One region of the Viridibacillus sp. FSL E2-0187 genome, then DNA from elsewhere that is predicted to be linked to it. Evidence: a T-box and tRNA genes for the amino acid it is inferred to sense, from the RefSeq annotation. Region 1 holds a T-box; the other regions hold tRNA genes.
The links. A T-box is a leader RNA that pairs with one kind of tRNA and senses whether it is charged. The one in region 1 lies ahead of ileS (isoleucine--tRNA ligase), so its partner is inferred to be a tRNA-Ile.

Region 1 (9,533 bases):
AAGAGATCAGCTCGTTATGGGCAATCTACGATTAGTACTCAGTATTGTGGGGCGTTTTGCATATCGTGGTGAACAGGCTGATGACCTGTTTCAAGTCGGCTGTATTGGTTTATTGAAATCAATTGATCATTTTGATTTGTCTCATAATGTGAGATTTTCAACCTATGCAGTGCCAATGATTATTGGGGAGATTCGCAGGCATTTGCGGGACCATCACCCACTGCGCGTTGCTCGTTCATTGCGTGATATTGCCTATAAGGCGATGCAGGCTAAAGAACAGTTTATCAATGAGCAATTGCGTGAACCAACGCTATCTGATTTAGCGCGTATGACAGGCTTGCCGCAAGAGGATATATTATTTGCATTAGATGCAATTCAAGAACCAATGTCACTCCATGAACCAATTTATTCAGATGGTGGTGATCCAGTTTATATGATGGATCAACTAAAAGATAATGCAGTTTCTGAAGAACGATGGTTGACTTATGTAACCATGAAAGAAAATGTTATGAAGCTAGATGAACGGCAACAAAAAATCTTAGCAAAACGTTTTTACTATGGTGAGACGCAGACAGAAATAGCTAACGAATTAGGAATTTCGCAAGCTCAAATTTCTAGGTTGGAAAAAAGTGCAATCAAAACAATTCAAAAGCAAATATCACAATACGATAATTAATTACTATGGCAAAAACGTATCAAACTATAAAAGTTGATGCGTTTTTTGCTATTTCCCTTCATAGACTGAATTAGGAGGGATGTAGATGAGATTTTCTGATATCCAAAGAAAAGAAATTATTGAAGCAGGTAATGGTCGTTTTTTAGGGTTTGTCCTAGATGCAGTATTGTCGGAAGAAACTGGCTTGATAGAGGCATTCGTCGTATCCGAACCGAAGAGATTCTTTCAATTTTCACAAAGTGATCAAGATGCAATGAAAATTCGTATAGAAGATATTCTTGTAGTTGGGAAGGATGTTATATTAGTGAAAGCACGATAGTGAAATGTATGACTATTCATTGATAATTCATGCGTGGCTTGGTACAATAAGTTAACAAGTATCTTTGAAAAGATGGGAATAAAATGACGTTAATTATAAATAACTTAGAAGAAATTCAGCTAAAGATTGAAAAAGCAGCAAACAGGGTAGGTAGACAAGTAGCCGATGTATCAATTATCGCAGTTACAAAGCAAGTGTCTACTGAACGGGCTATTGAGGCGCTTGATGCAGGATTAAATCAATTAGGCGAAAATCGTCCAGAAGGCTTGTTAGAAAAAAGAGAATCAATTATTGATGGTGCTGTATGGCATTATATCGGCTCGATGCAAACTCGTAAAGTCAAACAAGTCATCGACAAAATTGATTATCTACATTCTTTAGATCGTATTAGTTTAGCAGATGAAATCGAAAAACGAGCAACACGTATTGTGAATTGTTTTGTACAAGTAAATGTTTCAGGTGAAGAATCAAAGCATGGTCTGCAACCAGAAGAAGTCATACCGTTTATAGAGCAACTATCGCAATATTCTCGTATTCGCGTAGTGGGTTTAATGACAATGGCCCCAAATACAGAAGACTTAGAAGTAGTTCGCAACGTTTTTAAAAATCTTAAAAAACTACAATTGGAAGTCGAAAAAAACGGATATGTTCATGCACCATGTCATGATTTATCGATGGGAATGTCAAATGACTATGAAATCGCTGTCGAAGAGGGTGCAACGTATGTTCGAATTGGTACGGCTCTAGTTGGCAACGAAAGAAGGGATTCTTAATGAGCATGAAGGATAAAATTAAGAACTTTTTTTTACTAGAAGAAGATGAAGAAGACTACTATGAGCAACCACAACAGCAACCACAACAGCAAGAGCAACGCCAACAAAGAGTCATGTCACAACCTGTTCATCAAACTGCAGTAAGTCAACCAGCAGTTAAAAAAGTAAGCAACAAGGAGCGACGGAATGTGGCAACTGAACATACAAATACACCTAATCTAGTAAGTATTACACAAAAAGCTTCAAAGGTTGTCTTAGCCGAACCACGTGTCTATGCAGAAGCTCAAGATATTGCTGAACATTTAAAAAGCAAGCGTGCAGTCGTTGTAAATCTACAACGTATAGATAAAGAGCAAGGTATTCGTATAATTGACTTTTTAAGTGGTACAATATGTGCACTGGGTGGAGATATAAAACGTATTGGCACGGACATATTCTTATGCACACCAGACAATGTAGAAGTTGACGGTAATATTTCTGAATATTATTATGAAGACTGATCAAACTGAGGAGTTTAATAATTTATGTATATAGTAGGTACTATCATTTCAAGATTAATTTTCTATTATTCAATTGCGCTTATCATTTATATTTTGATGTCGTGGGTTCCAGCGGCATATGAGTCTAAATTCGGACAAATTTTAGGTAAAATTTGTGATCCATATTTAGAGTTATTTAGACGTTTTATTCCACCATTAGGTATGATTGATATTTCGCCAATCGTAGCATTATTTGTATTGAATTTGGCAAATCAAGGAGTAATAAGTTTGTTTAATGGGCTTTTGCTCTGATTTTTAGACAATATCACTCTTCCCCACAATATGAATGTGGGGTTTTTTTATTAAGAAAGGAGGGGTGTTATGGAAGAGATATTCCAGCATTTCCGACCAGAAGAGCGTGAATTTATTGATCAAGTTAGTGGCTGGCGTATGGAAGTAGAAGATCGCTATGCGCCAAAGTTAACGGACTTTCTAGATCCGCGTCAACGATTTATTGTACAGTCAATCATCGGACATCAGGGCGATATTACAATGGCGTTTTTTGGTGCATTTGATGAAGCTGAGCGCAGAAGAATTCTAATATACCCTTCCTATTTTGAACCAGTAGAAGAGGATTATCAAATCACGGTATTTCATTTGCGTTATCCTTCTAAGTTTGTTCAGCTTGAGCATCCAGATGTTTTAGGGGCGTTACTATCACTGGGTTTAGGTAGAGAGAAATTTGGGGATATAAGATTAGACAACTCTACAGCCCAATTCGCTATTGCTTCGGAAGTAGAAGATTATGTAAGAGCTAACCTCACTTCAATTGGTAAAGTAAAAGTATATGTTGAAGCGCTAAATTCAAGTGAAATGTTATTACCGAATGAAGAAGTTTGGACGGATGAAATGATGACAGTAAGTTCGATGCGTTTAGATACGGTTATCGCCTCTGTATTTAATATATCTCGTCAGAAATCTGCAGCACTTATTAATAGCGGAAAAGTGAAGGTTAACTTTACGATCCGAGAAAATATTTCTTTTGAGCTGCATGAACTTGATCTACTATCAATTCGAGGCTTTGGGAGATTTATGATAAAAGCTATTGAAGGAAGAACAAAAAAAGATAAAATCCGCATTAATATTGGTCGGATGGAAAGAAAAACATAACAATTTCATTAAATTTGTTGTTTTTTCGATGTACTTACCATTAATGACCTGTATAATAGTTTACAATATATATTATGCTATAAGGGAGAGTGTAGAAAATGCCGTTATCGCCTGTTGATATACATAATAAAGAGTTTACCCGTGGTTTCAGAGGTTACAATGAAGATGAAGTAAATGAGTTTTTAATGCAAATCATAAAAGACTATGAAGTTGTTTTAAAAGAGAAAAAAGAGCTGGAAAGCAAATTACTAACTTCAAATGAGCAGATTGGTCACTATAACTCTATTGAATCAACTCTTCAAAAATCAATTGTCATTGCACAAGAAGCTGCTGAGGAAGTGCGACGTAATTCTACGAAAGAAGCAAAATTGATTGTTAAAGAGGCTGAGAAGAATGCCGATCGTATTGTTAACGAAGCTTTATCAAAAGCACGTCGTATTGCATTAGAAATTGAAGAGTTGAAAAAACAATCTAAAGTATTCCGTAATCGCTTCAAAATGATTGTTGAAGCCCAGTTAGATTTGATTGAATCCGATGATTGGGATCATTTATTGGAGTATGAAATTGATTCGACAGAATTAGAGCGCTTAGATACACCGGTAGAATAAACGATACTTGACTGAATGCTTTCTGTTTTCTATAATGTCAACATATCAAAGAAAAAGTTATGATGGAGACAGTATTTTTTGAGTGAAGTAAAAGCGATCTGAGGACGGTGCAAGCTCAGACTAAACACTCAAGGAAGAAAATCACTCTGGAACTAGATTACTGAACAAAAACAGTAAGTAATCTCGGCTCACACCACGTTAAGGTGTCTAAGAGGCGTATTATTTATATTACGCAATTAGGGTGGTACCGCGAGATAATTCCTCCTCGTCCCTTTTTTGGGATGAGGAGTTTTTTATTTGCTAAAAAAAGAGGAGGATTTATATGGAATATAAAGATACGCTATTAATGCCGAAAACAGATTTCCCGATGCGCGGAAATTTGCCGGCTAATGAACCGAAAATTCAAGAAAAATGGGAAGAAATGGACATCAATGCGTTGGTGTTAGAGCGTACAAAAGATCGCCCAGCATTCATCTTACATGATGGCCCTCCATACGCTAATGGTGATCTTCATATGGGTCATGCATTAAACAAAGTATTAAAAGATATGGTTAATCGTCACCGTTCAATGACTGGTTACTTCGTTCCTTATGTACCAGGTTGGGATACGCACGGTCTACCAATCGAGCAAGCATTAGCCAACAAAGGTGTAAAACGTAAAGAAATGACTACTGCCGAATTCCGTAAACTTTGTGAAGAGTATGCTTACGAGCAAGTTGATCGTCAAAGAACTCAATTCAAACGTATCGGTGTACGTGGTGACTGGGATAATCCATATATCACATTACAACCTAAATTCGAAGCCCGTCAAATTAAAGTATTTGGTGAAATGGCGAAAAAAGGTTATATCTATAAAGGTTTGAAACCAGTTTACTGGTCTCCATCAAGTGAATCGGCATTAGCTGAAGCAGAAATCGAATACCAAGATATTAAATCGCCATCTATCTATGTTGCATTTGATGTAAAAGACGGTAAAGGTGTAGTTAATACTGACGAAAGCTTTATCATCTGGACAACAACACCATGGACAATTCCTGCCAACTTAGGTATTTCCGTAAATCCAGAATTCACATATGTTGTAGTAAAAGTAGCTGATAAGAAATTTATCATCGCTAAAGGTTTACTTGAAAAAGTAGCAGAAACGTTAGAATGGGAAAACTACGAAATTGACCGTGAAGTTGCTGGGCAAGATTTAGAATACGTTGTAGCATCTCACCCTATATATGGCCGTGATTCATTGATCATGTGCGGTGATCACGTTACTCTTGACGCTGGTACTGGATGTGTTCATACAGCCCCTGGGCATGGTGAAGACGACTTTAATATCGGAAAAAAATACGATATCGGTATTTTAAGCCCAGTTAATAACCGAGGTGTATTAACTGAAGAAGCTCCTGGCTTTGAAGGATTATTCTATAATGATGCCAATAAAGAAATTACAAAAGCGTTAGAAGAAAAAGGAGCATTACTAAAACTTTCATTCTTCACGCACTCATATCCACATGACTGGCGTACAAAAAAACCAGTTATTTATCGTGCAACTGCACAGTGGTTTGCATCAATTGAAGCATTCCGTCCTGAATTGTTACAAGCAATTCGTGATACAAACTTTACACCTTCATGGGGTGAAACTCGTCTATTCAATATGATTCGTGACCGTGGGGATTGGTGTATTTCTCGTCAACGTGCTTGGGGTGTTCCAATTCCAGTGTTTTATGCTGAGAACGATGAACCAATCATCACAGAAGAGACAATTGAGCACGTTGCAAATCTATTTAAAGAACACGGTTCAAACATTTGGTTCGAACGTGATGCGAAAGATTTATTACCAGCAGGATTCACTCATCCTGGTAGCCCAAATGGCGAATTCACTAAAGAAACAGACATTATGGACGTTTGGTTTGACTCAGGTTCTACACACCAAGGCGTGTTAGATGAACGCCCAGAATTACGCTACCCTGCAGACCTTTATTTAGAAGGCTCTGACCAATACCGCGGTTGGTTCAACTCTTCACTAATTACAAGTGTTGCTATACATGGACATGCGCCGTATAAAGGGTTACTTTCTCACGGCTTTGTATTAGATGGCGAAGGTCGCAAGATGAGTAAATCTATTGGGAATATTATCGCTCCTATCAAAGTAATGAACCAATATGGTGGCGATATTCTACGTTTATGGGTAGCATCAGTAGACTACACAGCTGACGTTCGTATTTCGATGGACATCATGAAGCAAGTTTCTGAAGTATATCGTAAAATCCGTAATACGCTTCGATTCCTACACGGGAATGTAAGTGACTTCAATCCTGAAGCAGATCGCGTAGCATATGCAGACCTTCGTGAAGTAGATCGCTTTATGTACATGAAATTACAAGATGTGATTAAAGCGGTACGTACGCATTATGATAACTATGAATTTGCAAGCGTATATCACACAATTAACAACTTCGTAGCAACTGAGTTAAGCTCATTCTACTTAGATATTGCAAAAGATGTTGTCTATATCGAAGGTCAAGATAATACAGACCGTCGTGCAATGCAATCGGTTATGTATGATACATTACAAGCATTATTAAAATTATTAACTCCAATCATCCCACATACAACAGATGAAATGTGGTCATATTTAGATAACACAGAGGCAGTGAGCGTTCAATTAACTGATATGCCAGAAGCTGTTGAACATGAAGATTTTGAAGCATTACGCACGAAGTGGGCTCAAATTATTACTGTTCGTAATGCAATTTTAAAAGCTTTAGAAGAAGCGCGTAACGCGAAAGTAATCGGTAAATCATTAGAAGCGAAAGTAACTGTCTTTGCAGATGAAGCAACTAAGGCTTTACTATCAGACCAAGATATTAATTTTGCTCAATTGAATATCGTTTCAGAATTCGTTGTAGGTGGCGAAACTGCACAAGCTCCCGCAGAAGCAGTTGTAGTTGATAACGTAGCTGTTCTTGTAGAAAAAGCTACAGGTGAAAAATGTGAACGTTGCTGGTCAATTTCTGAAACAGTTGGTCAAAGTGAATCACACCCAACATTATGTGCAAACTGTGCGGATGTTGTAGAAAAATACTATACTGAAGCATGATAAAAAATGAGCGTCCGATAATTTTATCGGACTGCTCATTTTAAAAATAAAAAAAGTACATTAAATGAAATCTGAAACAACATAATAATATATTTATCTGTTTAAGTGACTGCCTTTTTCAGCTATTATTCATTGAAAAGGGTTTTTTTGTTGCAAAAAGAAGTATATTATGAGTAGTTTTTTTCATTCATAGCCCTATTATGTTAAAATGGTTAAGATATAGAGTAAACGGAGGATATTGCGGTGTATAAATATTATGGGCTAGCAGCTTTTGTAGTAATTATCGATCAACTATCAAAATGGAGTATCGTTAAAAACATGCAACTTGGTGAAAACATCATGCTATGGGATCCGTATTTTGGACTTCTTTCGCATCGTAATCGCGGAGCAGCATGGGGAATGTTACAAGGACAATTTTGGTTATTTGCAATTGTTACGGTAGCTGTAATAATCGGTATTCTTTATTATTTTCATAAAGAAGCAAAAGGAAAGCCATTATTTCAAGTGAGCTTAATGTTCATATTAGGTGGAGCGATTGGTAATTTTATTGATCGTGTGTTTCGCGGTGAAGTAGTGGATTTTGTAAATGTACTAATCCCAGTTATTAATTATGATTTCCCGATTTTTAATATTGCAGATGCAGCGCTATCAATTGGCGTTGTGATGTTAATTATTTATATGCTCTTTGAAGAGAAACTCAATCAGAAAAAGGTGAAGCAATGACAGCAGTAAGTTACACAGTAATGCAAGAATTGAATGGTGAGCGTATTGATAAAGCATTTGCAACAATGCAAAAAGACTGGTCACGTTCCCAAATTCAAGCTTGGTTAAAAGATGGAATCGTTATGGTAAATGATGAGCCTGTTAAAACAAAATATAAAGTAAAAGAAGGGGACGTTATTTCAGTAACTCCTCCAGAAACAGAACCACTTGAAATAGTAGCGGAAGATTTAAATTTAGAAATCGTCTATGAAGATAGCGACGTAATTGTAGTTAACAAGCCAAAAGGCATGGTCGTACATCCAGCGCCAGGTCACGCAACTGGTACTCTTGTGAATGGGCTAATGTATCATTGCAAAGATTTATCAGGTATTAATGGTGTAGCACGCCCAGGAATCGTGCATCGTATCGATAAAGATACTTCAGGTTTACTAATGGTTGCTAAAAACGATAAAGCACATGAATCATTAGTACAGCAACTTGTAGATAAGACAGTAACTCGTCGTTATACTGCGCTTGTTCATGGTCATATCCCACACGACAAAGGAACGATTGATGCTCCAATAGGTCGTGATTCACGCGATCGTCAAAAAATGGGTGTTGTTGATAATGGAAAGCATGCGATTACGCATTTTACTGTAATCGACCGTTTGGGAGTGGATTACACTCTTGTCCAATGTAGACTAGAAACAGGACGTACACATCAAATCCGTGTCCATATGAACTATATTGGTTATCCATTAGCGGGTGATCCAAAATACGGACCGAGAAAAACATTAGACTTTGGCGGACAAGTACTACACGCTGGTGTATTAGGCTTTATCCATCCTTCAACTGGTGAATATTTAGAATTTGAGGCGCCATTACCAGCCGATTATGAAGAGTTATTAAAAGAATTGAAAAGTAACTATTGACATTTTAAGTCCTAGAGTAATATACTTGTCGTAGTGAAAAACTAAATATTCACCTTTAAAGACAGTCCAGAGAGGCTGAGAAGGTATGCGTGAAATGTGGGAAATCCTTGTGATGCAAGTTTTTTCGACACATCTTAAGTACACCTATATCCTCTTGGGCTCATTGCTCAAGAGGTTTTTTTATGCCCATAACGAAAGGAGGAAAAATAATGACACAGAAGGCAGTATTACTTGATGAACCTGCTATGAATCGTGCTTTAACTCGAATCGCTCATGAAATCATCGAACGCAATGAAGGGATCGATGAGTGCATTTTAGTAGGTATTAAAACGAGAGGCGCTTATTTAGCAAGAAGGCTAGCGCAGAAGATAAATAGAATTGAAGGTAAGGAAATTCGTACCGGAGAACTTGATATCACACTATATCGTGATGATTTATCAACAAAAACAGACAACGAAGAGCCACTAGTACAGCAAGTTGATATTACGGACAACGTATCAGAGCAAAAAATCATTCTTGTAGATGATGTGCTATACACAGGTCGAACAGTAAGATCAGCGATGGATGCGGTCATGGACTTAGGAAGACCTTCACAAATCCAACTAGCCGTATTAGTCGATCGTGGTCATAGAGAACTACCTATTCGTGCTGATTACGTAGGGAAGAACATTCCGACATCAGGAAACGAAAGAATCGTAGTTAACATGGTTGAAGTTGATGCTACAGATTGCGTCACAATTCACGAGTAAGCAAGGTAAAGAATGTGAGGGTAAAAGGATATGG
Region 2 (9,533 bases), on a different contig from region 1:
TTTAAAGCGTTTTAATCAGAATCTAATGTAAGACTACCAACATATATCAATTATGCTCCTAAAGGCTATTACAATGAAAATCTCATAACCATTGATGGACTATTTTCAATTAGAATTCTTATGCCTTTATACACAAATTCCACTTTCCTTTAAAATTCCAGTGCAACTATTTTTCCAACATTAACTGCTAGAACTATTGAATAAGTTATATTTTTTTAATATACATCTATAATTGAGATAGTATACTTTTTGCATAACCTTTTCTAAGATACAGATATCAGTTGATCAAGAGCCAAATAAAATTATTTTGGAGTTATTTAAGTATGGCTTTACACCCAATATATTATGCAAAACAAAGAAGCTTACTATTCCCCCATTATAAATTGCAATAATTGGATGCAAATCTATTTCCGTTTTACACAACTCAAATGAGACTAATGACGATTAAGGAAATTTCATCGGTTCTTCAGTGAATTAATACTTGCCAAATAACTCCCCATATCGATTGTTATAACCTTTAAATACAATAGTCATAATATAACCCTTGATTTCCACATTTATTATAACTATTTTCTATATAAAAAAGCACAACTGATTAAATCAGCTGTGCTTTAATGTGCCTAGCAACGTCCTACTCTCACAGGGGGAAACCCCCAACTACCATCGGCGCTAAAGAGCTTAACTTCCGTGTTCGGCATGGGAACGGGTGTGACCTCTTTGCCATCATCACTAGACTATTTAGAGAACTTGTTCTCTCAAAACTGGATAAATTACATTGAAGTTAGTTAAGTAAAATTTGGTTAAGTCCTCGATCTATTAGTATTCGTCAGCTCCGTATGTCGCCACACTTCCACCTCGAACCTATCTACCTCATCGTCTTTGAGGGATCTTACTTACTTGCGTAATGGGAAATCTCATCTTGAGGGGGGCTTCATGCTTAGATGCTTTCAGCACTTATCCCGTCCACACATAGCTACCCAGCGATGCCCTTGGCAGAACAACTGGTACACCAGCGGTGTGTCCATCCCGGTCCTCTCGTACTAAGGACAGCTCCTCTCAAATTTCCTACGCCCACGACGGATAGGGACCGAACTGTCTCACGACGTTCTGAACCCAGCTCGCGTACCGCTTTAATGGGCGAACAGCCCAACCCTTGGGACCGACTACAGCCCCAGGATGCGATGAGCCGACATCGAGGTGCCAAACCTCCCCGTCGATGTGGACTCTTGGGGGAGATAAGCCTGTTATCCCCGGGGTAGCTTTTATCCGTTGAGCGATGGCCCTTCCATGCGGAACCACCGGATCACTAAGCCCGTCTTTCGACCCTGCTCGACTTGTAGGTCTCGCAGTCAAGCTCCCTTATGCCTTTACACTCTACGAATGATTTCCAACCATTCTGAGGGAACCTTTGGGCGCCTCCGTTACTCTTTAGGAGGCGACCGCCCCAGTCAAACTGCCCGCCTGACACTGTCTCCTACCCCGCTAAGGGGCATGGGTTAGAAGTTCAATACATCTAGGGTAGTATCCCACCAACGCCTCCTCCGAAGCTGGCGCTCCGGAATCTCTGGCTCCTACCTATCCTGTACAAGATGTATCAAAATTCAATATCAGGCTACAGTAAAGCTCCACGGGGTCTTTCCGTCCTGTCGCGGGTAACCTGCATCTTCACAGGTACTATAATTTCACCGAGTCTCTCGTTGAGACAGTGCCCAGATCGTTACGCCTTTCGTGCGGGTCGGAACTTACCCGACAAGGAATTTCGCTACCTTAGGACCGTTATAGTTACGGCCGCCGTTTACTGGGGCTTCAATTCGCACCTTCGCTTGCGCTAAGCACTCCTCTTAACCTTCCAGCACCGGGCAGGCGTCAGCCCCTATACGTCACCTTACGGTTTTGCAGAGACCTGTGTTTTTGCTAAACAGTCGCCTGGGCCTATTCACTGCGGCTCTCTCGGGCTTTCACCCTACTAGAGCACCCCTTCTCCCGAAGTTACGGGGTCATTTTGCCGAGTTCCTTAACGAGAGTTCTCTCGCACACCTTAGGATTCTCTCCTCGACTACCTGTGTCGGTTTGCGGTACGGGCACCTTTTACCTCGCTAGAGGCTTTTCTTGGCAGTGTGAAATCAGGAACTCCGGACATACGTCCTCGTCATCACAGCTCAACGTTATAGAAATGGGATTTGCCTCATTTCACGCCTCACTGCTTGAACATGCATAACCAACAGCATGCTTACCCTATCCTACTGCGTCCCCCCATTGCTCAAATGGTAAATAGGTGGTACAGGAATATCAACCTGTTGTCCATCGCCTACGCCTATCGGCCTCGGCTTAGGTCCCGACTAACCCTGAGCGGACGAGCCTTCCTCAGGAAACCTTAGTCATTCGGTGGACGGGATTCTCACCCGTCTTTCGCTACTCATACCGGCATTCTCACTTCTAAGCGCTCCACCAGTCCTTCCGGTCTGACTTCACAGCACTTAGAACGCTCTCCTACCACGGACATCTAAGATGTCCATCCACAGCTTCGGTGAATTGTTTAGCCCCGATACATTTTCGGCGCAGCGTCACTCGACCAGTGAGCTATTACGCACTCTTTAAATGATGGCTGCTTCTGAGCCAACATCCTGGTTGTCTAAGCAACGTCACATCCTTTTCCACTTAACAATTACTTTGGGACCTTAGCTGGTGGTCTGGGCTGTTTCCCTTTTGACTACGGATCTTATCACTCGCAGTCTGACTCCCGTGCATAAATCACTGGCATTCGGAGTTTGTCTGAATTCGGTAATCCGGGATGGACCCCTAGTTCAAACAGTGCTCTACCTCCAGGATTCTCTATCACGAGGCTAGCCCTAAAGCTATTTCGGAGAGAACCAGCTATCTCCAGGTTCGATTGGAATTTCTCCGCTACCCACACCTCATCCCCGCACTTTTCAACGTACGTGGGTTCGGGCCTCCAGTAAGTGTTACCTTACCTTCACCCTGGACATGGGTAGATCACCTGGTTTCGGGTCTACAACCACATACTCATTCGCCCTATTCAGACTCGCTTTCGCTACGGCTCCGTCTTCTAAAACTTAACCTCGCATGTAATCGTAACTCGCCGGTTCATTCTACAAAAGGCACGCTATCACCCATTAACGGGCTCTAACTACTTGTAGGCACATGGTTTCAGGATCTATTTCACTCCCCTTCCGGGGTGCTTTTCACCTTTCCCTCACGGTACTGGTTCACTATCGGTCACTAGGTAGTATTTAGCCTTGGGAGATGGTCCTCCCAGATTCCGACGGAATTTCACGTGTTCCGCCGTACTCAGGATACACTCAAGAGAGAATGAACTTTCAACTACAGGGCTGTTACCTGCTCTGGCGGGCCTTTCCAGACCGCTTCGTTTAACTCATTCCTTTGTAACTCCATATAGAGTGTCCTACAACCCCAAGAGGCAAGCCTCTTGGTTTGGGCTATTCCCGTTTCGCTCGCCGCTACTCAGGGAATCGATTTTTCTTTCTCTTCCTCCAGGTACTTAGATGTTTCAGTTCCCTGGGTCTGCCATCAAGACGCTATGTATTCACGTCAAGATACTGCTCCATTACGAACAGTGGGTTCCCCCATTCGGAAATCTCCGGATCAAAGCTCACTTACAGCTCCCCGAAGCATATCGGTGTTAGTGCCGTCCTTCTTCGGCTCCTAGTGCCAAGGCATCCGCCATGCGCCCTTAATAACTTAACCTAAAAGTTAGTTATTAAGCCTAAAAAACTTAATAATAAAAAATGTGTTACTTAATTTGCTTCAATGTCGTTTTATCCAGTTTTCAAAGAACAATATTGGTGGAGCCTAGCGGGATCGAACCGCTGACCTCCTGCGTGCAAGGCAGGCGCTCTCCCAGCTGAGCTAAGGCCCCAAAAAAGAAAAATGGTGGGCCTAAATGGACTCGAACCATCGACCTCACGCTTATCAGGCGTGCGCTCTAACCAGCTGAGCTATAGGCCCCTTTTTCGGAAAAATATAAGGTTTTTATAAACCTTCAAAACTGAACGCAAGACGTTAATCGACAGATCCAAGATCTGTTTCCGTAATTATCCTTAGAAAGGAGGTGATCCAGCCGCACCTTCCGATACGGCTACCTTGTTACGACTTCACCCCAATCATCTATCCCACCTTCGGCGGCTGGCCCCATAAAGGTTACCTCACCGACTTCGGGTGTTACAAACTCTCGTGGTGTGACGGGCGGTGTGTACAAGGCCCGGGAACGTATTCACCGTGGCATGCTGATCCACGATTACTAGCGATTCCGGCTTCATGTAGGCGAGTTGCAGCCTACAATCCGAACTGAGAACGATTTTATGAGATTAGCATACCCTCGCGAGTTAGCGACTCTTTGTATCGTCCATTGTAGCACGTGTGTAGCCCAGGTCATAAGGGGCATGATGATTTGACGTCATCCCCACCTTCCTCCGGTTTGTCACCGGCAGTCACCTTAGAGTGCCCAACTAAATGATGGCAACTAAGATCAAGGGTTGCGCTCGTTGCGGGACTTAACCCAACATCTCACGACACGAGCTGACGACAACCATGCACCACCTGTCACCAATGTCCCCGAAGGGAAAACTCTATCTCTAGAGCGGTCATTGGGATGTCAAGACCTGGTAAGGTTCTTCGCGTTGCTTCGAATTAAACCACATGCTCCACCGCTTGTGCGGGCCCCCGTCAATTCCTTTGAGTTTCAACCTTGCGGCCGTACTCCCCAGGCGGAGTGCTTAATGCGTTAGCTGCAGCACTAAGGGGCGGAAACCCCCTAACACTTAGCACTCATCGTTTACGGCGTGGACTACCAGGGTATCTAATCCTGTTTGCTCCCCACGCTTTCGCGCCTCAGTGTCAGTTACAGACCAGAAAGTCGCCTTCGCCACTGGTGTTCCTCCAAATCTCTACGCATTTCACCGCTACACTTGGAATTCCACTTTCCTCTTCTGCACTCAAGTCTCCCAGTTTCCAATGACCCTCCACGGTTGAGCCGTGGGCTTTCACATCAGACTTAAGAAACCACCTGCGCGCGCTTTACGCCCAATAAATCCGGACAACGCTTGCCACCTACGTATTACCGCGGCTGCTGGCACGTAGTTAGCCGTGGCTTTCTAATAAGGTACCGTCAAGGTACGTTCAGTTACTAACGTACTTGTTCTTCCCTTACAACAGAGTTTTACGATCCGAAAACCTTCATCACTCACGCGGCGTTGCTCCATCAGACTTTCGTCCATTGTGGAAGATTCCCTACTGCTGCCTCCCGTAGGAGTTTGGGCCGTGTCTCAGTCCCAATGTGGCCGATCACCCTCTCAGGTCGGCTATGCATCGTTGCCTTGGTAGGCCATTACCCCACCAACTAGCTAATGCACCGCGGGCCCATCTAGTAGTGACAGCCGAAACCGCCTTTCAGCATTTTGCCATGTGACAAAATGGATTATTCGGTATTAGCCCCGGTTTCCCGGAGTTATCCCAATCTACTAGGTAGGTTGCCCACGTGTTACTCACCCGTCCGCCGCTAAATCAGAAGAAGCAAGCTTCTTCATCATTCGCTCGACTTGCATGTATTAGGCACGCCGCCAGCGTTCGTCCTGAGCCAGGATCAAACTCTCCATAAAAGTAGTTTGAAAGCTCATTAGCTTTGCTAGCGTATCATCCAAAGATGATATCTATTTTTGTTTTGATCCACCAACAGAGTTGATGTTCAAAAACATTTATTGATTAACGTCTTGCATGTTCAGTTTTCAAGGTTCATAAGATATATATGGTGGAGCCTAGCGGGATCGAACCGCTGACCTCCTGCGTGCAAGGCAGGCGCTCTCCCAGCTGAGCTAAGGCCCCGTGTGGGTATAAGTAATAATGGTCGGGAAGACAGGATTCGAACCTGCGACCCCTTGGTCCCAAACCAAGTGCTCTACCAAGCTGAGCTACTTCCCGTTAATGGCGCGCCCGGCAGAAGTCGAATCCACAACCTTCTGATCCGTAGTCAGACGCTCTATCCAATTGAGCTACGGGCGCATATATTATCACTTGTATTAAATTAAAAGAAATGGTGCCGAGGACCGGAATCGAACCGGTACGGTAGTCACCTACCGCAGGATTTTAAGTCCTGTGCGTCTGCCAGTTCCGCCACCCCGGCATATTTTGGAGCGGAAGACGAGGTTCGAACTCGCGACCCCCACCTTGGCAAGGTGGTGTTCTACCACTGAACTACTTCCGCAATATGCTGATAAACTTAAAAATTATGGTGCGGGTGAAGGGAGTCGAACCCCCACGCCTTGCGGCGCTAGATCCTAAGTCTAGTGCGTCTGCCAGTTCCGCCACACCCGCATATAATGTTTTTTTAAAATGGTGAGCCATGTAGGATTCGAACCTACGACCCTCTGATTAAAAGTCAGATGCTCTACCAACTGAGCTAATGGCTCATATGAAATGAATGGTGCCGGCGAAAGGAGTCGAACCCTCGACCTACTGATTACAAGTCAGTTGCTCTACCAACTGAGCTACACCGGCAATGTTTATTAAAAATGGTGGAGGATGACGGGATCGAACCGCCGACCCCCTGCTTGTAAGGCAGGTGCTCTCCCAGCTGAGCTAATCCTCCATATTGTTCGCCTAGCAACGTCCTACTCTCACAGGGGGAAACCCCCAACTACCATCGGCGCTAAAGAGCTTAACTTCCGTGTTCGGCATGGGAACGGGTGTGACCTCTTTGCTATCGTCACTAGACTATTTTTAAGACAAGAATTATTATATCACTTCGCTTCTTTAAAAGCAAGTGTTTTTTTAACTTTTTTAAAAAGTTTTTCTTGTTCTCTCAAAACTGGATAAATTACATTGAAGTTAGTTAAGTAAAATTTGGTTAAGTCCTCGATCTATTAGTATTCGTCAGCTCCGTATGTCGCCACACTTCCACCTCGAACCTATCTACCTCATCGTCTTTGAGGGATCTTACTTACTTGCGTAATGGGAAATCTCATCTTGAGGGGGGCTTCATGCTTAGATGCTTTCAGCACTTATCCCGTCCACACATAGCTACCCAGCGATGCCCTTGGCAGAACAACTGGTACACCAGCGGTGTGTCCATCCCGGTCCTCTCGTACTAAGGACAGCTCCTCTCAAATTTCCTACGCCCACGACGGATAGGGACCGAACTGTCTCACGACGTTCTGAACCCAGCTCGCGTACCGCTTTAATGGGCGAACAGCCCAACCCTTGGGACCGACTACAGCCCCAGGATGCGATGAGCCGACATCGAGGTGCCAAACCTCCCCGTCGATGTGGACTCTTGGGGGAGATAAGCCTGTTATCCCCGGGGTAGCTTTTATCCGTTGAGCGATGGCCCTTCCATGCGGAACCACCGGATCACTAAGCCCGTCTTTCGACCCTGCTCGACTTGTAGGTCTCGCAGTCAAGCTCCCTTATGCCTTTACACTCTACGAATGATTTCCAACCATTCTGAGGGAACCTTTGGGCGCCTCCGTTACTCTTTAGGAGGCGACCGCCCCAGTCAAACTGCCCGCCTGACACTGTCTCCTACCCCGCTAAGGGGCATGGGTTAGAAGTTCAATACATCTAGGGTAGTATCCCACCAACGCCTCCTCCGAAGCTGGCGCTCCGGAATCTCTGGCTCCTACCTATCCTGTACAAGATGTATCAAAATTCAATATCAGGCTACAGTAAAGCTCCACGGGGTCTTTCCGTCCTGTCGCGGGTAACCTGCATCTTCACAGGTACTATAATTTCACCGAGTCTCTCGTTGAGACAGTGCCCAGATCGTTACGCCTTTCGTGCGGGTCGGAACTTACCCGACAAGGAATTTCGCTACCTTAGGACCGTTATAGTTACGGCCGCCGTTTACTGGGGCTTCAATTCGCACCTTCGCTTGCGCTAAGCACTCCTCTTAACCTTCCAGCACCGGGCAGGCGTCAGCCCCTATACGTCACCTTACGGTTTTGCAGAGACCTGTGTTTTTGCTAAACAGTCGCCTGGGCCTATTCACTGCGGCTCTCTCGGGCTTTCACCCTACTAGAGCACCCCTTCTCCCGAAGTTACGGGGTCATTTTGCCGAGTTCCTTAACGAGAGTTCTCTCGCACACCTTAGGATTCTCTCCTCGACTACCTGTGTCGGTTTGCGGTACGGGCACCTTTTACCTCGCTAGAGGCTTTTCTTGGCAGTGTGAAATCAGGAACTCCGGACATACGTCCTCGTCATCACAGCTCAACGTTATAGAAATGGGATTTGCCTCATTTCACGCCTCACTGCTTGAACATGCATAACCAACAGCATGCTTACCCTATCCTACTGCGTCCCCCCATTGCTCAAATGGTAAATAGGTGGTACAGGAATATCAACCTGTTGTCCATCGCCTACGCCTATCGGCCTCGGCTTAGGTCCCGACTAACCCTGAGCGGACGAGCCTTCCTCAGGAAACCTTAGTCATTCGGTGGACGGGATTCTCACCCGTCTTTCGCTACTCATACCGGCATTCTCACTTCTAAGCGCTCCACCAGTCCTTCCGGTCTGACTTCACAGCACTTAGAACGCTCTCCTACCACGGACATCTAAGATGTCCATCCACAGCTTCGGTGAATTGTTTAGCCCCGATACATTTTCGGCGCAGCGTCACTCGACCAGTGAGCTATTACGCACTCTTTAAATGATGGCTGCTTCTGAGCCAACATCCTGGTTGTCTAAGCAACGTCACATCCTTTTCCACTTAACAATTACTTTGGGACCTTAGCTGGTGGTCTGGGCTGTTTCCCTTTTGACTACGGATCTTATCACTCGCAGTCTGACTCCCGTGCATAAATCACTGGCATTCGGAGTTTGTCTGAATTCGGTAATCCGGGATGGACCCCTAGTTCAAACAGTGCTCTACCTCCAGGATTCTCTATCACGAGGCTAGCCCTAAAGCTATTTCGGAGAGAACCAGCTATCTCCAGGTTCGATTGGAATTTCTCCGCTACCCACACCTCATCCCCGCACTTTTCAACGTACGTGGGTTCGGGCCTCCAGTAAGTGTTACCTTACCTTCACCCTGGACATGGGTAGATCACCTGGTTTCGGGTCTACAACCACATACTCATTCGCCCTATTCAGACTCGCTTTCGCTACGGCTCCGTCTTCTAAAACTTAACCTCGCATGTAATCGTAACTCGCCGGTTCATTCTACAAAAGGCACGCTATCACCCATTAACGGGCTCTAACTACTTGTAGGCACATGGTTTCAGGATCTATTTCACTCCCCTTCCGGGGTGCTTTTCACCTTTCCCTCACGGTACTGGTTCACTATCGGTCACTAGGTAGTATTTAGCCTTGGGAGATGGTCCTCCCAGATTCCGACGGAATTTCACGTGTTCCGCCGTACTCAGGATACACTCAAGAGAGAATGAACTTTCAACTACAGGGCTGTTACCTGCTCTGGCGGGCCTTTCCAGACCGCTTCGTTTAACTCATTCCTTTGTAACTCCATATAGAGTGTCCTACAACCCCAAGAGGCAAGCCTCTTGGT
Region 3 (9,533 bases), 2.9 Mb from region 1:
ACGTGGGCAACCTACCTAGTAGATTGGGATAACTCCGGGAAACCGGGGCTAATACCGAATAATCCATTTTGTCACATGGCAAAATGCTGAAAGGCGGTTTCGGCTGTCACTACTAGATGGGCCCGCGGTGCATTAGCTAGTTGGTGGGGTAATGGCCTACCAAGGCAACGATGCATAGCCGACCTGAGAGGGTGATCGGCCACATTGGGACTGAGACACGGCCCAAACTCCTACGGGAGGCAGCAGTAGGGAATCTTCCACAATGGACGAAAGTCTGATGGAGCAACGCCGCGTGAGTGATGAAGGTTTTCGGATCGTAAAACTCTGTTGTAAGGGAAGAACAAGTACGTTAGTAACTGAACGTACCTTGACGGTACCTTATTAGAAAGCCACGGCTAACTACGTGCCAGCAGCCGCGGTAATACGTAGGTGGCAAGCGTTGTCCGGATTTATTGGGCGTAAAGCGCGCGCAGGTGGTTTCTTAAGTCTGATGTGAAAGCCCACGGCTCAACCGTGGAGGGTCATTGGAAACTGGGAGACTTGAGTGCAGAAGAGGAAAGTGGAATTCCAAGTGTAGCGGTGAAATGCGTAGAGATTTGGAGGAACACCAGTGGCGAAGGCGACTTTCTGGTCTGTAACTGACACTGAGGCGCGAAAGCGTGGGGAGCAAACAGGATTAGATACCCTGGTAGTCCACGCCGTAAACGATGAGTGCTAAGTGTTAGGGGGTTTCCGCCCCTTAGTGCTGCAGCTAACGCATTAAGCACTCCGCCTGGGGAGTACGGCCGCAAGGTTGAAACTCAAAGGAATTGACGGGGGCCCGCACAAGCGGTGGAGCATGTGGTTTAATTCGAAGCAACGCGAAGAACCTTACCAGGTCTTGACATCCCAATGACCGCTCTAGAGATAGAGTTTTCCCTTCGGGGACATTGGTGACAGGTGGTGCATGGTTGTCGTCAGCTCGTGTCGTGAGATGTTGGGTTAAGTCCCGCAACGAGCGCAACCCTTGATCTTAGTTGCCATCATTTAGTTGGGCACTCTAAGGTGACTGCCGGTGACAAACCGGAGGAAGGTGGGGATGACGTCAAATCATCATGCCCCTTATGACCTGGGCTACACACGTGCTACAATGGACGATACAAAGAGTCGCTAACTCGCGAGGGTATGCTAATCTCATAAAATCGTTCTCAGTTCGGATTGTAGGCTGCAACTCGCCTACATGAAGCCGGAATCGCTAGTAATCGTGGATCAGCATGCCACGGTGAATACGTTCCCGGGCCTTGTACACACCGCCCGTCACACCACGAGAGTTTGTAACACCCGAAGTCGGTGAGGTAACCTTTATGGGGCCAGCCGCCGAAGGTGGGATAGATGATTGGGGTGAAGTCGTAACAAGGTAGCCGTATCGGAAGGTGCGGCTGGATCACCTCCTTTCTAAGGATAATTACGGAAACAGATCTTGGATCTGTCGATTAACGTCTTGCGTTCAGTTTTGAAGGTTTATAAAAACCTTATATTTTTCCGAAAAAGGGGCCTATAGCTCAGCTGGTTAGAGCGCACGCCTGATAAGCGTGAGGTCGATGGTTCGAGTCCATTTAGGCCCACCATTTTTCTTTTTTGGGGCCTTAGCTCAGCTGGGAGAGCGCCTGCCTTGCACGCAGGAGGTCAGCGGTTCGATCCCGCTAGGCTCCACCAATATTGTTCTTTGAAAACTGGATAAAACGACATTGAAGCAAATTAAGTAACACATTTTTTATTATTAAGTTTTTTAGGCTTAATAACTAACTTTTAGGTTAAGTTATTAAGGGCGCATGGCGGATGCCTTGGCACTAGGAGCCGAAGAAGGACGGCACTAACACCGATATGCTTCGGGGAGCTGTAAGTGAGCTTTGATCCGGAGATTTCCGAATGGGGGAACCCACTGTTCGTAATGGAGCAGTATCTTGACGTGAATACATAGCGTCTTGATGGCAGACCCAGGGAACTGAAACATCTAAGTACCTGGAGGAAGAGAAAGAAAAATCGATTCCCTGAGTAGCGGCGAGCGAAACGGGAATAGCCCAAACCAAGAGGCTTGCCTCTTGGGGTTGTAGGACACTCTATATGGAGTTACAAAGGAATGAGTTAAACGAAGCGGTCTGGAAAGGCCCGCCAGAGCAGGTAACAGCCCTGTAGTTGAAAGTTCATTCTCTCTTGAGTGTATCCTGAGTACGGCGGAACACGTGAAATTCCGTCGGAATCTGGGAGGACCATCTCCCAAGGCTAAATACTACCTAGTGACCGATAGTGAACCAGTACCGTGAGGGAAAGGTGAAAAGCACCCCGGAAGGGGAGTGAAATAGATCCTGAAACCATGTGCCTACAAGTAGTTAGAGCCCGTTAATGGGTGATAGCGTGCCTTTTGTAGAATGAACCGGCGAGTTACGATTACATGCGAGGTTAAGTTTTAGAAGACGGAGCCGTAGCGAAAGCGAGTCTGAATAGGGCGAATGAGTATGTGGTTGTAGACCCGAAACCAGGTGATCTACCCATGTCCAGGGTGAAGGTAAGGTAACACTTACTGGAGGCCCGAACCCACGTACGTTGAAAAGTGCGGGGATGAGGTGTGGGTAGCGGAGAAATTCCAATCGAACCTGGAGATAGCTGGTTCTCTCCGAAATAGCTTTAGGGCTAGCCTCGTGATAGAGAATCCTGGAGGTAGAGCACTGTTTGAACTAGGGGTCCATCCCGGATTACCGAATTCAGACAAACTCCGAATGCCAGTGATTTATGCACGGGAGTCAGACTGCGAGTGATAAGATCCGTAGTCAAAAGGGAAACAGCCCAGACCACCAGCTAAGGTCCCAAAGTAATTGTTAAGTGGAAAAGGATGTGACGTTGCTTAGACAACCAGGATGTTGGCTCAGAAGCAGCCATCATTTAAAGAGTGCGTAATAGCTCACTGGTCGAGTGACGCTGCGCCGAAAATGTATCGGGGCTAAACAATTCACCGAAGCTGTGGATGGACATCTTAGATGTCCGTGGTAGGAGAGCGTTCTAAGTGCTGTGAAGTCAGACCGGAAGGACTGGTGGAGCGCTTAGAAGTGAGAATGCCGGTATGAGTAGCGAAAGACGGGTGAGAATCCCGTCCACCGAATGACTAAGGTTTCCTGAGGAAGGCTCGTCCGCTCAGGGTTAGTCGGGACCTAAGCCGAGGCCGATAGGCGTAGGCGATGGACAACAGGTTGATATTCCTGTACCACCTATTTACCATTTGAGCAATGGGGGGACGCAGTAGGATAGGGTAAGCATGCTGTTGGTTATGCATGTTCAAGCAGTGAGGCGTGAAATGAGGCAAATCCCATTTCTATAACGTTGAGCTGTGATGACGAGGACGTATGTCCGGAGTTCCTGATTTCACACTGCCAAGAAAAGCCTCTAGCGAGGTAAAAGGTGCCCGTACCGCAAACCGACACAGGTAGTCGAGGAGAGAATCCTAAGGTGTGCGAGAGAACTCTCGTTAAGGAACTCGGCAAAATGACCCCGTAACTTCGGGAGAAGGGGTGCTCTAGTAGGGTGAAAGCCCGAGAGAGCCGCAGTGAATAGGCCCAGGCGACTGTTTAGCAAAAACACAGGTCTCTGCAAAACCGTAAGGTGACGTATAGGGGCTGACGCCTGCCCGGTGCTGGAAGGTTAAGAGGAGTGCTTAGCGCAAGCGAAGGTGCGAATTGAAGCCCCAGTAAACGGCGGCCGTAACTATAACGGTCCTAAGGTAGCGAAATTCCTTGTCGGGTAAGTTCCGACCCGCACGAAAGGCGTAACGATCTGGGCACTGTCTCAACGAGAGACTCGGTGAAATTATAGTACCTGTGAAGATGCAGGTTACCCGCGACAGGACGGAAAGACCCCGTGGAGCTTTACTGTAGCCTGATATTGAATTTTGATACATCTTGTACAGGATAGGTAGGAGCCAGAGATTCCGGAGCGCCAGCTTCGGAGGAGGCGTTGGTGGGATACTACCCTAGATGTATTGAACTTCTAACCCATGCCCCTTAGCGGGGTAGGAGACAGTGTCAGGCGGGCAGTTTGACTGGGGCGGTCGCCTCCTAAAGAGTAACGGAGGCGCCCAAAGGTTCCCTCAGAATGGTTGGAAATCATTCGTAGAGTGTAAAGGCATAAGGGAGCTTGACTGCGAGACCTACAAGTCGAGCAGGGTCGAAAGACGGGCTTAGTGATCCGGTGGTTCCGCATGGAAGGGCCATCGCTCAACGGATAAAAGCTACCCCGGGGATAACAGGCTTATCTCCCCCAAGAGTCCACATCGACGGGGAGGTTTGGCACCTCGATGTCGGCTCATCGCATCCTGGGGCTGTAGTCGGTCCCAAGGGTTGGGCTGTTCGCCCATTAAAGCGGTACGCGAGCTGGGTTCAGAACGTCGTGAGACAGTTCGGTCCCTATCCGTCGTGGGCGTAGGAAATTTGAGAGGAGCTGTCCTTAGTACGAGAGGACCGGGATGGACACACCGCTGGTGTACCAGTTGTTCTGCCAAGGGCATCGCTGGGTAGCTATGTGTGGACGGGATAAGTGCTGAAAGCATCTAAGCATGAAGCCCCCCTCAAGATGAGATTTCCCATTACGCAAGTAAGTAAGATCCCTCAAAGACGATGAGGTAGATAGGTTCGAGGTGGAAGTGTGGCGACATACGGAGCTGACGAATACTAATAGATCGAGGACTTAACCAAATTTTACTTAACTAACTTCAATGTAATTTATCCAGTTTTGAGAGAATAATAAAAAACTTTTCTAAAATAGCAAAAAACACTTGCTAAACTTTAAAAAAGATGGTATAATTATTCTTGTCCTTAGGTAATACAATAGTCTAGTGATGATGGCAAAGAGGTCACACCCGTTCCCATGCCGAACACGGAAGTTAAGCTCTTTAGCGCCGATGGTAGTTGGGGGTTTCCCCCTGTGAGAGTAGGACGTTGCTAGGCGATCATATTATTCCGAAGTAGCTCAGTGGTAGAGCATCCGGCTGTTAACCGGACGGTCGTAGGTTCGAGTCCTACCTTCGGAGCCATTTTTGGAGAGCTGTCCGAGTGGCCGAAGGAGCACGATTGGAAATCGTGTAGGCGAGTAACCTTGTCTCAAGGGTTCAAATCCCTTGCTCTCCGCCATACACATTCTAATTTATTAAATGGCCCCTTGGTCAAGCGGTTAAGACACCGCCCTTTCACGGCGGTAACACGGGTTCGAATCCCGTAGGGGTCACCATTTATAACATTATACGGAGGATTAGCTCAGCTGGGAGAGCACCTGCCTTACAAGCAGGGGGTCGGCGGTTCGATCCCGTCATCCTCCACCATTTAAATTAATAATACCATTATCGCGGGGTGGAGCAGTTCGGTAGCTCGTCGGGCTCATAACCCGAAGGTCACAGGTTCAAATCCTGTCCCCGCAACCAAATGGTCCGGTAGTTCAGTTGGTTAGAATGCCTGCCTGTCACGCAGGAGGTCGCGGGTTCGAGTCCCGTCCGGACCGCCATTTTTTAAAAAAGAATATTAAATTATTATGGGTCAGTAGCTCAGTTGGTAGAGCATTAGATTGAAGCTCTAAGTGTCGGCGGTTCGATTCCGTCCTGACCCACCATAATAATGCCGGTGTAGCTCAGTTGGTAGAGCAACTGACTTGTAATCAGTAGGTCGAGGGTTCGACTCCTTTCGCCGGCACCATGTTTTTCTGGAGGGGTAGCGAAGAGGCTAAACGCGGCGGACTGTAAATCCGCTCCTTCGGGTTCGGCGGTTCGAATCCGTCCCCCTCCACCATTTTTTTATTTTAGGGGCATAGTTTAACGGTAGAATAGAGGTCTCCAAAACCTTTGATGTGGGTTCGATTCCTACTGCCCCTGCCAATTTAAATTATATAATGGCGGTTGTGGCGAAGTGGTTAACGCACCTGATTGTGGTTCAGGCATTCGTGGGTTCGATTCCCATCAGTCGCCCCATTTAATTTTTGACAATAAAATAACTTAGATATAATAATATTATGGCGGTTGTGGCGAAGTGGTTAACGCACCTGATTGTGGTTCAGGCATTCGTGGGTTCGATTCCCATCAGTCGCCCCATATTATTGGGGTATAGCCAAGCGGTAAGGCAACGGATTTTGATTCCGTCATGCCCTGGTTCGAATCCAGGTACCCCAGTTAAATTTGCGGAAGTAGTTCAGTGGTAGAACACCACCTTGCCAAGGTGGGGGTCGCGAGTTCGAACCTCGTCTTCCGCTCCATTTTCTATTTACGGCGGCATAGCCAAGTGGTAAGGCACAGGTCTGCAACACCTCTACCACCGGTTCAAATCCGGTTGCCGCCTCCAATTATTTTTAAAATAACTACATATGATCTATAATAATATTATGCCGGTGTGGCGGAATTGGCAGACGCGCACGACTCAAAATCGTGTTCTTTCGAGAGTGTCGGTTCGACCCCGACCACCGGTATCCTAAATATAAATTTCCTTAAGAGTTCTCATTATGAGAGCTCTTTTTTTGTTGTTTAAATTTCTTTCTTTGAGGGAGTATCCATGGTGGAATTTAAGGTACAAGATATTCTAGAAGCACAGTCGTTCAATGTTAACTATAAAGGCGCAGTAGGTTCCTGCAATGTTTTATGAACTTAAAAAAGAGGAGGAAAGGGAGAAAGGACTAAAAGGAGAGGAGCAAAATTTCTCTCCTCTTTTTTAAAAGTAGTAGTTATAGAAACAAGATCAGGATTTATTGACTTTTACTCTGAAGAAACACATAAAAATTTAACAGGTGTACTTGTGAGATTCAACCAATAATGCGGACTACTAGAGTCGATGATAATGGAGTCATGTTCGTTTAAATGATATTCTTCATCATTTATTTGTACGGTCAGCTTGCCATCTAAAACATATAGAAATTCTTTTCCGTGATGAGTAAATTGATTCCCCTTGTTTTCTCCAGGATTTAGAATTATAAGAAGTGGGTTAAAGCCAAGGCCTTTATGATTGCCGGACAGGTCCTTGTAAATGAATTGGTTGACGGTCAACTCCGTACCGCTATTTATTCCTCGAATGACAGTAGGCTGTTTTTGTTCTGTTTCTGTGTTGAAAAAGTAACTAGGATTTACTTGAAGTACTTCGGATATTTTCTTGAGCGATTCTAGTGTTAGAGATGATTTCATACGCTCAACTTGTGATAGAAAACTGATTGATAGATCAGTCTTGTCTGCAATTTCCTTAAGGGTTAATTTTCTTTCTTTTCGTAGGCTTTTAATTTTATCTCCAATTGTTTTGTCCATAACAATACCTCATCTCAATTTATGTAAAGTATACATCATTATATATTTTAAAAAATAAAGTTGACAGAATATTAACTCTAATCTAATATTAGGTTATTGTAATTTAAGTAATACTTCAAAAATATTGAACTTTCACTTAAATTATAAAACATATGTTAATAAATAACTAGAGACTCTTTTTATAATTAATTTTGAAACAGTATTTTAAAAATTGGATTGGAGAGATTTAGATGATTATTAAAAAAGTATATTCAACAGTTGATGTACATGTTGCGGGCGAACCATTACGTATTATTACGGACGGGCTACCCGAGATAAAAGGTGATACTCAATTGGAAAGACGTGCTTACTGCATGGAACATCTTGATTATATCAGAGAAGTGCTGATGCTTGAACCGAGGGGGCATCATGGTATGTATGGATGTATTATTACGCCCCCTGCAAGCCCTCATGCAGATTTTGGAGTACTGTTTATGCACAATGAAGGTTGGAGCACGATGTGTGGACATGGAATTGTTGGTGTAATCACGATGGGGATAGAAACAGGTCGTTTCATCGTAACAGAAGAAAATCAGAAATTTATCATCGATAGTCCTGCAGGTGAAATAGTAGCTTATGCAAAATGCAATGGTTCTATTGTGGAAGCGGTTTCTTTTGAAAATGTCCCGTCATTTGTATTGGAAAAGGATATGCCTGTAAGTATTGATGGTCATGAATTCAATGTTGATATCTCATTTGGAGGTGCTTTCTACGCAGTTGTTAAAAGCAAAGAGATGAGCTTGAAAGTAAATACTAAAGATTTACCTGCAATTCAAAAATGGGGAACAAAAATCAAACGATATATAGAAGATAAAATTGATGTAGTTCATCCACTTGAAAGTGGTCTTCGTGGCATTTATGGTGTTATTTTCTCAGATGATCCAGTAGGAGAGAATGCAGATTTGCGCAATGTGACAATTTTTGCAGATGAACAAATCGACCGCTCACCTTGTGGTACAGGGACGTGCGCAAGATTAGCGAGCCTTTATGCACATGGTGAATTGGAAGACCAGGGAAGCTTTGTTCACGAAAGCATTACAGATGGCCAATTCATCGGAGAGATTTTATCGATTAGCAATGTAGCGGGTTATGAAGCGGTCATTCCAAAAGTTACAGGAGAAGCTTTCTTGACAGGTTTCCATCAATTTTTAGTTGATCCACGCGACACTTTACCAAGAGGATTTTTATTGGAAGAGATTTGATAGTTTCGTAACGTTAAAGAAAGGAGGGGTGATGTAAGATGTTAAAGTGGTGGAAAAAGAAGAATCTTTTTATTCAAGTCGCAATTGGTGCAGTGATTGGAATAATTATTGGTTTGGTTTTTGGACAGCAAGCAGGTTATCTTAAACCAATCGGTGATATATTTATCAGATTCCTTCAAATGTTAATTGTACCGTTGACTTTCTTTGTTCTAATTGATGGTATTACAAATTTACCAGGAATGAAATCATTAAAATCAATTGGGGGTCTAACTTTTTTATACTATTCACTTACAACCATACTTGCAGCCTCAATTGGTATAGGAGTCGCCCTTATAATGAATCCTGGTAAGAACGCACAAGGATTATTAACCGGTGGTAAAGAAATTGAACCACAAGAGTTCAGCTTCATTGATAATATGGTTGAATGGGTGCCTAACAATATTATTGCGGGGATGGCTGAAACGAATATGCTACAAATAATAATTGTGGCGGTCATCATTGGAGTCGCATTACTCAGCTTGGGAGAAAAGGTAAGCGGTATGAAAAAGTTGATTAATGAAGGTGCAATATTGATGTTGAAAATAACGGATATCATTATGATGCTTGCTCCAATTGGCATTCTTGCATTACTTGCGAATTTAGTCGGAACAACAGACACAAAAATATTGTATGAATCATTGCACTATGTTTTAACGGCACTTATCGGTTTGGCAATTTTGTTGTTTATTGTGTATCCGACAATGATTAAGATATTCACTAAATTTAAGCCTTTAGGTTTTTTTAAGACGATAAGCCCAGCACTCCTTGTAGCTGCAGCAACATCTTCTAGCAATTCCACTTTACCAGCATCCATGAGGGTGTCTAAACAACTTGGAATTTCAGATAAAATCTACGGTTTTACATTGCCTTTAGGTGCAACAATTAATATGGATGGGTTGGCAGTCACTTTTGGTGTGACAGGAGTTTTTGCGGCTAATCTATATAATATACCAATT

Region 2: it has a tRNA-Ile gene. The T-box ahead of ileS (isoleucine--tRNA ligase) is inferred to sense a tRNA for this amino acid. The anticodon was not compared.
Region 3: it has a tRNA-Ile gene. The T-box ahead of ileS (isoleucine--tRNA ligase) is inferred to sense a tRNA for this amino acid. The anticodon was not compared.

What each region holds. Positions count from the first base shown of each region.
Region 1 covers NZ_JBBOVG010000001.1:3,114,827-3,124,359, reverse strand. The annotation lists gene sigG (RNA polymerase sporulation sigma factor SigG) at 1-676, shown strand, start outside; gene MHH85_RS15320 (PRC-barrel domain-containing protein) at 762-995, shown strand; gene MHH85_RS15315 (YggS family pyridoxal phosphate-dependent enzyme) at 1,079-1,768, shown strand; gene MHH85_RS15310 (cell division protein SepF) at 1,768-2,268, shown strand; gene MHH85_RS15305 (YggT family protein) at 2,293-2,559, shown strand; gene MHH85_RS15300 (YlmH family RNA-binding protein) at 2,629-3,417, shown strand; gene MHH85_RS15295 (DivIVA domain-containing protein) at 3,516-4,025, shown strand; T-box leader at 4,076-4,301, shown strand; gene ileS (isoleucine--tRNA ligase) at 4,348-7,116, shown strand; gene lspA (signal peptidase II) at 7,360-7,839, shown strand; gene MHH85_RS15280 (RluA family pseudouridine synthase) at 7,836-8,750, shown strand; gene pyrR (bifunctional pyr operon transcriptional regulator/uracil phosphoribosyltransferase PyrR) at 8,960-9,499, shown strand; gene MHH85_RS15270 (uracil-xanthine permease family protein) at 9,530-9,533, shown strand, end outside.
Region 2 covers NZ_JBBOVG010000002.1:292,926-302,458, reverse strand. The annotation lists rRNA gene rrf (5S ribosomal RNA) at 619-734, opposite strand; rRNA gene MHH85_RS20635 (23S ribosomal RNA) at 797-3,726, opposite strand; tRNA gene MHH85_RS20630 (tRNA-Ala) at 3,823-3,898, opposite strand; tRNA gene MHH85_RS20625 (tRNA-Ile) at 3,911-3,987, opposite strand; rRNA gene MHH85_RS20620 (16S ribosomal RNA) at 4,084-5,636, opposite strand; tRNA gene MHH85_RS20615 (tRNA-Ala) at 5,784-5,859, opposite strand; tRNA gene MHH85_RS20610 (tRNA-Pro) at 5,879-5,955, opposite strand; tRNA gene MHH85_RS20605 (tRNA-Arg) at 5,960-6,036, opposite strand; tRNA gene MHH85_RS20600 (tRNA-Leu) at 6,069-6,157, opposite strand; tRNA gene MHH85_RS20595 (tRNA-Gly) at 6,164-6,238, opposite strand; tRNA gene MHH85_RS20590 (tRNA-Leu) at 6,264-6,348, opposite strand; tRNA gene MHH85_RS20585 (tRNA-Lys) at 6,368-6,443, opposite strand; tRNA gene MHH85_RS20580 (tRNA-Thr) at 6,456-6,531, opposite strand; tRNA gene MHH85_RS20575 (tRNA-Val) at 6,547-6,622, opposite strand; rRNA gene rrf (5S ribosomal RNA) at 6,632-6,747, opposite strand; rRNA gene MHH85_RS20565 (23S ribosomal RNA) at 6,877-9,533, opposite strand, start outside.
Region 3 covers NZ_JBBOVG010000001.1:190,124-199,656, forward strand. The annotation lists rRNA gene MHH85_RS00800 (16S ribosomal RNA) at 1-1,434, shown strand, start outside; tRNA gene MHH85_RS00805 (tRNA-Ile) at 1,531-1,607, shown strand; tRNA gene MHH85_RS00810 (tRNA-Ala) at 1,620-1,695, shown strand; rRNA gene MHH85_RS00815 (23S ribosomal RNA) at 1,792-4,721, shown strand; rRNA gene rrf (5S ribosomal RNA) at 4,858-4,973, shown strand; tRNA gene MHH85_RS00825 (tRNA-Asn) at 4,985-5,059, shown strand; tRNA gene MHH85_RS00830 (tRNA-Ser) at 5,065-5,156, shown strand; tRNA gene MHH85_RS00835 (tRNA-Glu) at 5,179-5,253, shown strand; tRNA gene MHH85_RS00840 (tRNA-Val) at 5,269-5,344, shown strand; tRNA gene MHH85_RS00845 (tRNA-Met) at 5,367-5,443, shown strand; tRNA gene MHH85_RS00850 (tRNA-Asp) at 5,447-5,523, shown strand; tRNA gene MHH85_RS00855 (tRNA-Phe) at 5,553-5,628, shown strand; tRNA gene MHH85_RS00860 (tRNA-Thr) at 5,636-5,711, shown strand; tRNA gene MHH85_RS00865 (tRNA-Tyr) at 5,721-5,804, shown strand; tRNA gene MHH85_RS00870 (tRNA-Trp) at 5,817-5,890, shown strand; tRNA gene MHH85_RS00875 (tRNA-His) at 5,908-5,983, shown strand; tRNA gene MHH85_RS00880 (tRNA-His) at 6,028-6,103, shown strand; tRNA gene MHH85_RS00885 (tRNA-Gln) at 6,110-6,181, shown strand; tRNA gene MHH85_RS00890 (tRNA-Gly) at 6,190-6,264, shown strand; tRNA gene MHH85_RS00895 (tRNA-Cys) at 6,277-6,350, shown strand; tRNA gene MHH85_RS00900 (tRNA-Leu) at 6,393-6,474, shown strand; gene MHH85_RS00905 (helix-turn-helix domain-containing protein) at 6,758-7,297, opposite strand; gene MHH85_RS00910 (proline racemase family protein) at 7,528-8,538, shown strand; gene MHH85_RS00915 (dicarboxylate/amino acid:cation symporter) at 8,577-9,533, shown strand, end outside.